One region of the Maribacter sp. BPC-D8 genome, then DNA from elsewhere that is predicted to be linked to it. Evidence: riboswitches for the same ligand, from Rfam matches in the RefSeq annotation. Region 1 holds a riboswitch; the other holds the start of a gene.
What was found. A riboswitch is a leader RNA that binds a small molecule or an ion and turns the genes downstream of it on or off. The one in region 1 is predicted to bind S-adenosylmethionine.

Region 1 (4,379 bases):
GGTGCAGGACCTGGTGATATAGAGCTAATCACTCTAAAAGCTATTAAGGTATTAGAAAACGCCGATGTGGTTTTATATGATGCTTTGGTAAACGAAGAGTTACTTGATTATGCAAAAAATGCAGAACTGATTTTTGTAGGTAAGCGTAAAGGATGTTATGCCTATCAGCAAGAGCAAATAAATGAACTAATTGTTAGCAGAGCAAAATCTTCGGGACATGTAGTACGATTAAAAGGCGGAGATCCGTTTGTATTCGGTCGTGGTTCAGAAGAAATGGAGTATGCTGCTTCTCACGGATTAGAAGTTGCCATGGTGCCAGGTATTTCATCAAGTTTAAGTGTGCCGGCATATCAAAACATACCAGTTACCAAAAGAGGTTCGTCAGAAAGTTTTTGGGTAATTACAGGAACTACCAAAGAGCATAAGTTATCTGCCGATGTTGCCTTAGCTGCAAAAAGTAGTGCAACAGTGGTGATATTAATGGGAATGTCAAAACTCCCACAAATAGTAGAACTGTTTAAAGGTGAAGGTAAATCAGAGATGCCCATCGCTATAATTCAAAACGGTACACGAAAGAATGAAAAAGTTGGGATTGCAACGATTGAGAGTATAGTAGATGTGGTGGAGAAGGAAAACCTTTCTAACCCTGCAATTATTATAATTGGTGAAGTAGTAAAGCATCGCGAAGCACTAGTAGCAGCGAAAAATCAGTATTCACAAGAGAATGCTAGTTTGAGCGAAGTATAAAAAGTACAAAGTACATAGTTGAAGTGAAATTAAAAGAAGTTGAAAAGTGATTACTAATTACTTTTTACTAAAAAGAAAATTATGATTAAAACAGATATGCTCATCATAGGAGCGGGACCAACCGGATTATTTACGGTGTTTGAAGCAGGATTGTTAAAATTAAAAACGCATTTAATAGATGCATTACCACAGCCAGGCGGACAGTGTTCAGAGATATATCCTAAGAAACCCATTTACGATATACCAGCATTCCCAGAAATTTTGGCGGGTACTTTGGTAGATAATTTAATGGAACAAATCAAACCTTTCGAGCCAGGGTTTACTCTGGGTGAAAGAGCAGAGACTTTAGATAAGTTAGAAGATGGTTCATTCGTGGTGACAACAAATAAAGGAACACAGCATAATGCACCAGTTGTAGTTATAGCAGGTGGTCTAGGTTCTTTTGAACCAAGAAAACCACCTATTGAAAACATTGTAAATTTTGAGGATACTGGTGTTGCTTATATGATTAAGGATCCAGAAGTGTATCGCGACAAAAAAGTAGTGATTTCTGGTGGTGGAGATTCTGCCTTAGACTGGGCTATATTCTTAACCGATGTAGCTTCAGAGGTAACTTTGGTTCATAGAAGAGATGAATTTAGAGGAGCTTTAGATTCTGTCGAAAAAGCTGCTGAGTTAGCTAAGCTGGGTAAAATCAAATTGATTACAAAAGCTGAGGTTAAAGAATTACACGGTAAAGATCAACTTGAGGCTGTTGTTATTAAGCACACAGATAAAGAAAAAGAAGACACCTATTTAGAAGTTGATAATTTTATTCCGTTGTTCGGGTTATCACCTAAATTAGGTCCTATTGGTGACTGGGGATTAGATATTCATAAGAATGCGATTAAGGTAAATAACGCAAAAGATTACCAAACAAACATACCAGGAGTATATGCTATTGGTGATGTAAATACATACGAAGGTAAATTGAAATTGATTTTATCTGGTTTCCATGAAGCGGCGGTAATGTGTCAGTTTGCATACCAACAAATCAATCCGGGTAAACGATATGTAATGAAGTATACTACCGTAGGCGGAGTCGAAGGATTTGATGGTTCTAAGAAGGAAGCTAAGAAAGAAGTAGTGCAAAGTATAGCCTAAAATGTTTAAGTATTATGGTAGAAACCTCTGATTCTTTAATGATTCAGAGGTTTTTTTATGACATTTTCTTAGAATTTCGTGAACTAAATAACCGATTGAAGTTTTGGATTAGAGCATACTGTGCCGTTACTTTGCAATTAGTTCATAAATATATTGAAACGTTATCAAGAAAGGTGGAGGGACTAGACCCATTGAAACCTTGGCAACCCTTTCCTATTATGGAAAAGAAGGTGCTACATTCTATCTTTATTCTGCTTACTTGTGCAGAATGTGTTATTCTAAATAGCATTACCAAAGACAGATAACTTAAGAAAAGGCATCTAGCCTAACTTTCCTTACTTGATTTCGAATTAGTTTTTTATTGGATGTAGAATCTTTTACAACGTAAAATGAAGGATATAAAAGAAATTTTAAAAGAGCGAATTCTCATATTAGATGGTGCCATGGGTACGATGCTACAACGCCATAAATTTACTGAGGAAGATTTTAGGGGAGAACGTTTTAAAGATTGGGAACACCCATTACAAGGTAATAATGACTTGTTATCGTTAACACAGCCTGAGGCAATTGCTGAGGTCCACCGTAAATATTTCGCCGCAGGTGCCGATATCGTAGAGACCAATACATTCTCAGGTACGACAATTGCCATGGCAGATTATTATATGGAAGACTTGGTGTACGAGTTGAACTATGAATCTGCACGCATTGCTAAAATGGTAGCAGATGAATTCACAAAGAAAGAACCAAATAAGCCACGCTTTGTAGCTGGCAGTATCGGTCCCACGAACAAAACGGCAAGTATGTCTCCCGATGTAAATGACCCAGGGTATAGAGCAGTTTCTTTTGATGAGTTACGTATTGCGTATAAACAACAAGTAGAAGCCTTGTTAGATGGTGGGTCAGATTTATTGTTGGTAGAAACTATTTTCGATACGTTGAATGCAAAAGCAGCTTTGTTTGCTATTGAAGAAGTGAAAGAAGAACGAAATATAGATGTTCCCATAATGGTGAGTGGTACAATTACAGATGCGTCAGGTAGAACATTATCTGGCCAAACAGCAGAAGCATTTCTAATATCTATTTCTCATATTCCGATTTTATCGGTCGGGTTTAATTGTGCATTAGGTGCTAGTCAATTAGTACCACATTTAGAGGTATTATCAACTAAAAGTGAACATGCGGTTTCTGCACACCCAAATGCAGGATTACCAAATGCCTTTGGAGAATACGATGAGACTCCCGATCAAATGGCAGAGCAAATAAAAGAATACGCAGAAAAAGGACTAGTAAATATTGTAGGCGGTTGTTGTGGAACCACTCCGGAGCATATTTCGGCGATAGCTGAGGTAGTAGCTCAATATGAACCTAGAAAGTTGACGGTTTTCCAATAGAATAAGAATTATGAGTACGAACAACGAACAACGATTCCTAAAGCTTAGTGGTTTAGAACCATTGATTGTCACCCCAGAGACCAACTTCATAAACGTTGGTGAACGGACAAACGTTGCTGGTTCAAAAAAGTTTCTACGTCTTGTAAAGGAAGAGAAGTTTGAAGAGGCATTGGCAGTCGCAAGAGAGCAAGTGGAGAACGGAGCTCAGGTTATCGACATCAACATGGATGATGGGTTGATTGATGGTAAGCAGGCTATGGTCAAGTTTTTGAACTTAGTTATTGCCGAACCAGATATTTCAAGAGTTCCTATTATGATAGATAGCTCTAAATGGGAAATTATTGAGGCGGGTCTGCAAGTAGTTCAGGGTAAGTGTGTGGTAAACTCCATCAGTTTAAAAGAAGGTGAGGAGCAATTTTTGCATCACGCGAAACTGATAAAACGTTACGGAGCAGCCGTAATTGTTATGGCGTTCGATGAGGTTGGGCAGGCTGATAATTATGACCGTCGTATTGAAATAGCAAAACGTTCATACGATGTATTGGTAAACAAAGTGAATTTTGCGCCAGAAGATATCATCTTCGATTTAAATATTTTTCCTGTTGCTACAGGTATGGATGAGCATAAATTGAATGCTATCGATTTTATTGAGGCAACAAGATGGGTTCGTGAAAACCTACCGCATGCAAGTGTTAGTGGTGGTGTTAGTAATGTTTCGTTTTCGTTTAGAGGAAATAATCCGGTACGTGAGGCAATGCATTCTGTATTCTTATACCACGCTATTAAGGCGGGTATGAATATGGGAATCGTGAACCCGAGTATGTTAGAGGTTTATGATGATATCCCTAAAGATTTATTAGAGCGTGTAGAAGACGTTATTCTGAATAGAAGAGACGATGCAACCGAGCGTTTGCTTGATTTTGCAGAATCTGTAGTTGGCAAAACGAAGGAGAGTAAGATAGATTTATCATGGCGAGAAGAACCATTACAAAATAGAATTACACGTGCCTTGGTAAAAGGTATTGATCAATATATAATTGAAGATATAGAAGAAGCTAGGCAGGTTGCCAGTAAACCAATAGAGGTTATTGAAGGAAA
Region 2 (4,379 bases), 1.2 Mb from region 1:
TAGTATATAATCCGCTAACCGCAACTGTACCATCAGGTAGTTTAACATCTGTATTAAACTCAGCTATTTCAGAATCTTTACGCTTTAAACTGATTCCGTAATATTCTACTTCAGCAAAAAGACTGAAATTAGAATCTAAGTCATACTTATACCCAAATGCACCTACGAAACCTAAAGGAAAATGTCCGTGAAAATCTTCCTTATAATTTGTTTCAGAATACGAACCGTTCGGTAAGCCCAAGCCTTGTGCCTCAGCTTCAGAGAAAACAGATTTCTGATAGATAACTCCCTCAGTTTTTCCGCCTAATTTCAATAACGCCCCAAAACGACCGTAGATATTATTAGTAAACTTATATACTACAGATGCTGAAGCACCAAAAGCACGTGCTCTTGCTACGGCATTAACTTCTGTACTTGGTAAATTAACTATCGACACATCTTGATCTGTTCCTTTTAAATATCCTATACTTAAATCTGCACCAAAAGAATCGTCAAAGAAGTAAGTACCTCTAATTTGAAAATTGATACCTTCTCCATAACTACCATATGAGTTCTCGGTGTTAGAAGCATTAACGCGTTCTCCTAATTTCATGGTTGCACTACCAATTGCCAATCCTGAACTTGCAGAAACCTGCAATTGTCCGTAAGATATCGTGCTAAATAAAACAGCTGCACATACAGCGATTAAGTGTTTCATAATAAATAATTTAAAATTTGATAATTGATTAAAAAATACTATTTGCTAAAGTAAAACTCAAAATTCTTAAGCCTTGACTACCAAAACTTTGCATGATAATTACATGAATTATAATAAGATTTTGAGTGTGCTTCTTTAATTAGTCTATCAAAGTTACTTTTTTAAGGAAAATTCTTATATCTATGGGTATTCTTTAACACTCTGTTTGAAATTTATGCTTGATTTTGCCCTGTGTATTGTTAATTAAGCAATACAAGACCCATAAAGCAAACTTAATTGCAATTTATTGGGAATTATAAATTCGTTTTTTGTTTAACATCAATCATTTTTTTGGGACTTTAGCCCAATAAACAGTAAAGTATAAATAAACAAAAGCAGTAAATACCACGTATTACTCACCAAATCTAGATAATCGATTTTACCTCTTGAAAAGCTTAAAATCATTAAAACTTGTGCTCCGTAAGGGAGTAAGCCTTGAAAAATGCAGGCAAAAATATCTAAGATCGACGCTGTCTTTTTATTATCTAAATGATACTCGTCATTGATTGTTTTAGCAATTGGTCCGGCAATAATAATGGACACCGTATTATTTGCTATGGCCATATTAATAGTACTTACCAATGTGGCAATACCAAACTGTGCAGACTTCTTATTTTTAATGAGTTTTTTAATATTGACCAATATAAATTCGATGCCTCCATTTCTCTCAACCAAAGCAGCTAAACCACCTGTCAATAGTGACAACAGAAATATTTCGGTCATATTGGTGAAACCGGTATAAGCGATTTTAGTAGATTCTATTAATGTGAAATCTCCGTAAGCAATTCCTAATATACCTGCCGCAATTGTACCTAACAACAAGGTTACAAACACATTAACTCCCACTATCGAAAGAATAATAACCAATACATATGGCATTATTTTTATAATGGAATAATTGTAAACTGTGGTTTCAGCAACGTCGGACTCCAATCCTAATCCCTGAAATACTAAAATAGCTATGGTGAATAAAGCTGCGGGAACCGCTATTTTGATGTTCTGTTTAAATTTATCGCTCATTTTACATCCCAAAGACTGAGTTGCAGCAATTGTAGTATCTGAGATAACAGATAAATTATCGCCAAACATACTACCACCCAACAAGGCACCACATAAAATTGCAAGGTCTGCACTGCTTTCATCTGCAAAGCCTATTACAATAGGCGCTAATGCAACAATAGCACCAACTGAAGTGCCAGTAGATACCGATAAAAACCCTGCAATAATAAAGATGCCAACGTATATATATTGAATTGCTATAACATCTAAACCAAGGTTTACAATAGCATTGACACTGCCCGTTTCGTTTGTAATAGCAGCAAAAGCACCTGCTAACAAATAAATAAGGCACATGGTCAATATCTTATCATCGCCACAACCTCTTAACAGCGTATCGATTTTAGCTGAAATAGTTTGTCTAAATAAAATAAATGCCACAATTATACCCACAATTACTGCTATAGGAGCGGGCAGTGCATAGAAATCGTTTTGATATATACCTACGCCTAAAAACGTAAATACAAATACGAACAAGGGTATTAAAGCTGAAAATTTTGGGATAATCTTTTTAGTACTTTCCATTTCTCTTTCTTCATTTTCAAAAAAAGGAAATAGCTATAAATTAGAAGAATCATGTGTTAACATTTGTTCCAATTAATGGCTTATCTATTTAGCACCTTGCTTGTTATTGCAGGTTGCTATCTCCTTTTTTGAGATTCTTGATAATAATTTTTAAGGCGGCAAATGTAGTCTATAAATCTTTCTGCTAAATCTTAAAAAAAGTTAATTTCTGTAAATAAACTTTTAAAGATTTACCCTCTAATTACGCATAAATAATTAATACGTATTTGAAGATTTAGGAGCAATTGTTGCTCGCTATCAATTAATGACATATTTACTATTAGAAACCAAATGATATTGTTATTGGTGCTTTGAGTATTTATTCTAATTTAGATTATGATTTGCCTTAAAATAGACGAGATAACCTAACGTTTTTTAACCCAAGAATCAATACCGAATGCTTCGTTTAATTCTAGTATAAGTTGCTTTCTTTTGGCTTCATTACCACAGTCAACAGGAACCCCAACATAGATTAGACCTTTTGGATATGCGCCTTCATCATGGGTATAGCCCAATGTTTTAAGCTTTTCTATTATTGTATTTTTATTATTAGGGTCTTTAAAAACACCTACCATCGCAATACAATTTAAAGAAGAATTCGTAGTAGCTACTGGTGCCGTTTTGGTAGTTTCCGGTAGCTGCTCGACTTTCTTGGCTACTGGAGTTTTAGTTTCCTTTTTTTCAATAACAGGATTTTCTATGTCTGCTATAATTTCTTCGGATGTGCTTTCGTCGGATGCACCTTTAGATATACTTTGAACTTCAGTTGTGATCTCTTCCTCTAAGTCAACATTTATTTCTTCTTCAAAATCAGAAACAGTAAGTGTAGTATCAGAAATTACAACTGCTGTACTTTTATTATGGTCGTATGCATCTTTTACCGGTATAGTTATAGGTTCATAAACATCTGAATTAGAGTATACGTATTCGCGACCTTCAGAATGATAAGAATCGGGTAGTGGTGCTTCATCTACAGTATCAACATCTGTGGTAGATACTGAACTATCTTCCTCTTTATTAAACATATACATGTAAATGAATGCAGAGAATATTGCGATTACGACTATTGCGATTACAAAATCCCATCTGCCTTCTCGGCTACTAAAAATATCTTTATCGGGGGTCATGGTTATGTGTTTGTTATGAAGTACAATTATTTACCTAAAAAGTAAATATAACCAATCTGATGTTTATGTATATAATTTACCCATATCTTAAGATGTTTGGGGTTAAGTTTCTTTTAAATTATTACTGAGTTATAATGTAGTATTATGCACTTACTTTCTTTCCATAAATCTTATAATAAACTAAATCTAAAGCCCTATGCAGTTCACTTTTTGTAAATGGCTTACTTACAAAATCAACACAGCCAAGTTCTCTGGCAACAACTTCAAATTCTTGTTTGGTAGAACTTGATATAAATGGCAAACGATCTGCAAACATTTCTAGAAAAGAGAGTCCGTTCATACCTGGCATTTCAATATCTGACATTACAACTTGTGGTTTCGCAATTTGTATATGTACCCAAGCATCATAAGAATCTTCAAAGGTGAGTACACTACGTACTAATGGATGAGTTTTGGCAAGCTTTTCTGCTAGTGACAACCAAAGATGGGAGTCATCTACAATTACTAATTCGAGTTTCATTAATCTGAGTTTGAGGTTTGAGAGGCGAAATGTACCCCATTGTCTCATTATGAGAAATTAATTCAGATGAACGGCTTGAAAGTATCTTTATATGTTAATATTACACTTTAAAAAACAGTAATAATCGTAAATTTAAGCCGAATTAGATATTAAGAACTTTGATAAATTCCCTTAAAAATATATTGCTTTTTTATAAGGCTAGAATAAAGTTAGATTATTTTTCAGAGGTATGCTTAAATCTTTACTCCTTTCCATATTAAATTAGTTCTGTACTGACAATAGTATTACTACATTTAGTGTCCATTAAAAATCTTACCCTTTAAAACGAAAATTAAAATCAGCCGGCCAACCACCATATCAGAAGTACTAGATCAAT

Region 2: another riboswitch for S-adenosylmethionine. It lies ahead of QSV08_RS05005 (Na+/H+ antiporter NhaC family protein); the one in region 1 lies ahead of QSV08_RS20465 (homocysteine S-methyltransferase family protein).

The regions. Positions count from the first base shown of each region.
Region 1 covers NZ_CP128187.1:4,705,220-4,709,598, forward strand. The annotation lists gene cobA (uroporphyrinogen-III C-methyltransferase) at 1-747, shown strand, start outside; gene QSV08_RS20460 (NAD(P)/FAD-dependent oxidoreductase) at 829-1,890, shown strand; SAM riboswitch class I at 2,049-2,162, shown strand; gene QSV08_RS20465 (homocysteine S-methyltransferase family protein) at 2,280-3,281, shown strand; gene metH (methionine synthase) at 3,292-4,379, shown strand, end outside.
Region 2 covers NZ_CP128187.1:1,110,395-1,114,773, reverse strand. The annotation lists gene QSV08_RS05010 (hypothetical protein) at 1-697, opposite strand, end outside; gene QSV08_RS05005 (Na+/H+ antiporter NhaC family protein) at 1,016-2,317, opposite strand; SAM-I-IV-variant riboswitch at 2,370-2,466, opposite strand; gene QSV08_RS05000 (SPOR domain-containing protein) at 2,722-3,483, opposite strand; gene QSV08_RS04995 (response regulator) at 3,626-4,003, opposite strand; gene QSV08_RS04990 (DUF5995 family protein) at 4,313-4,379, shown strand, end outside.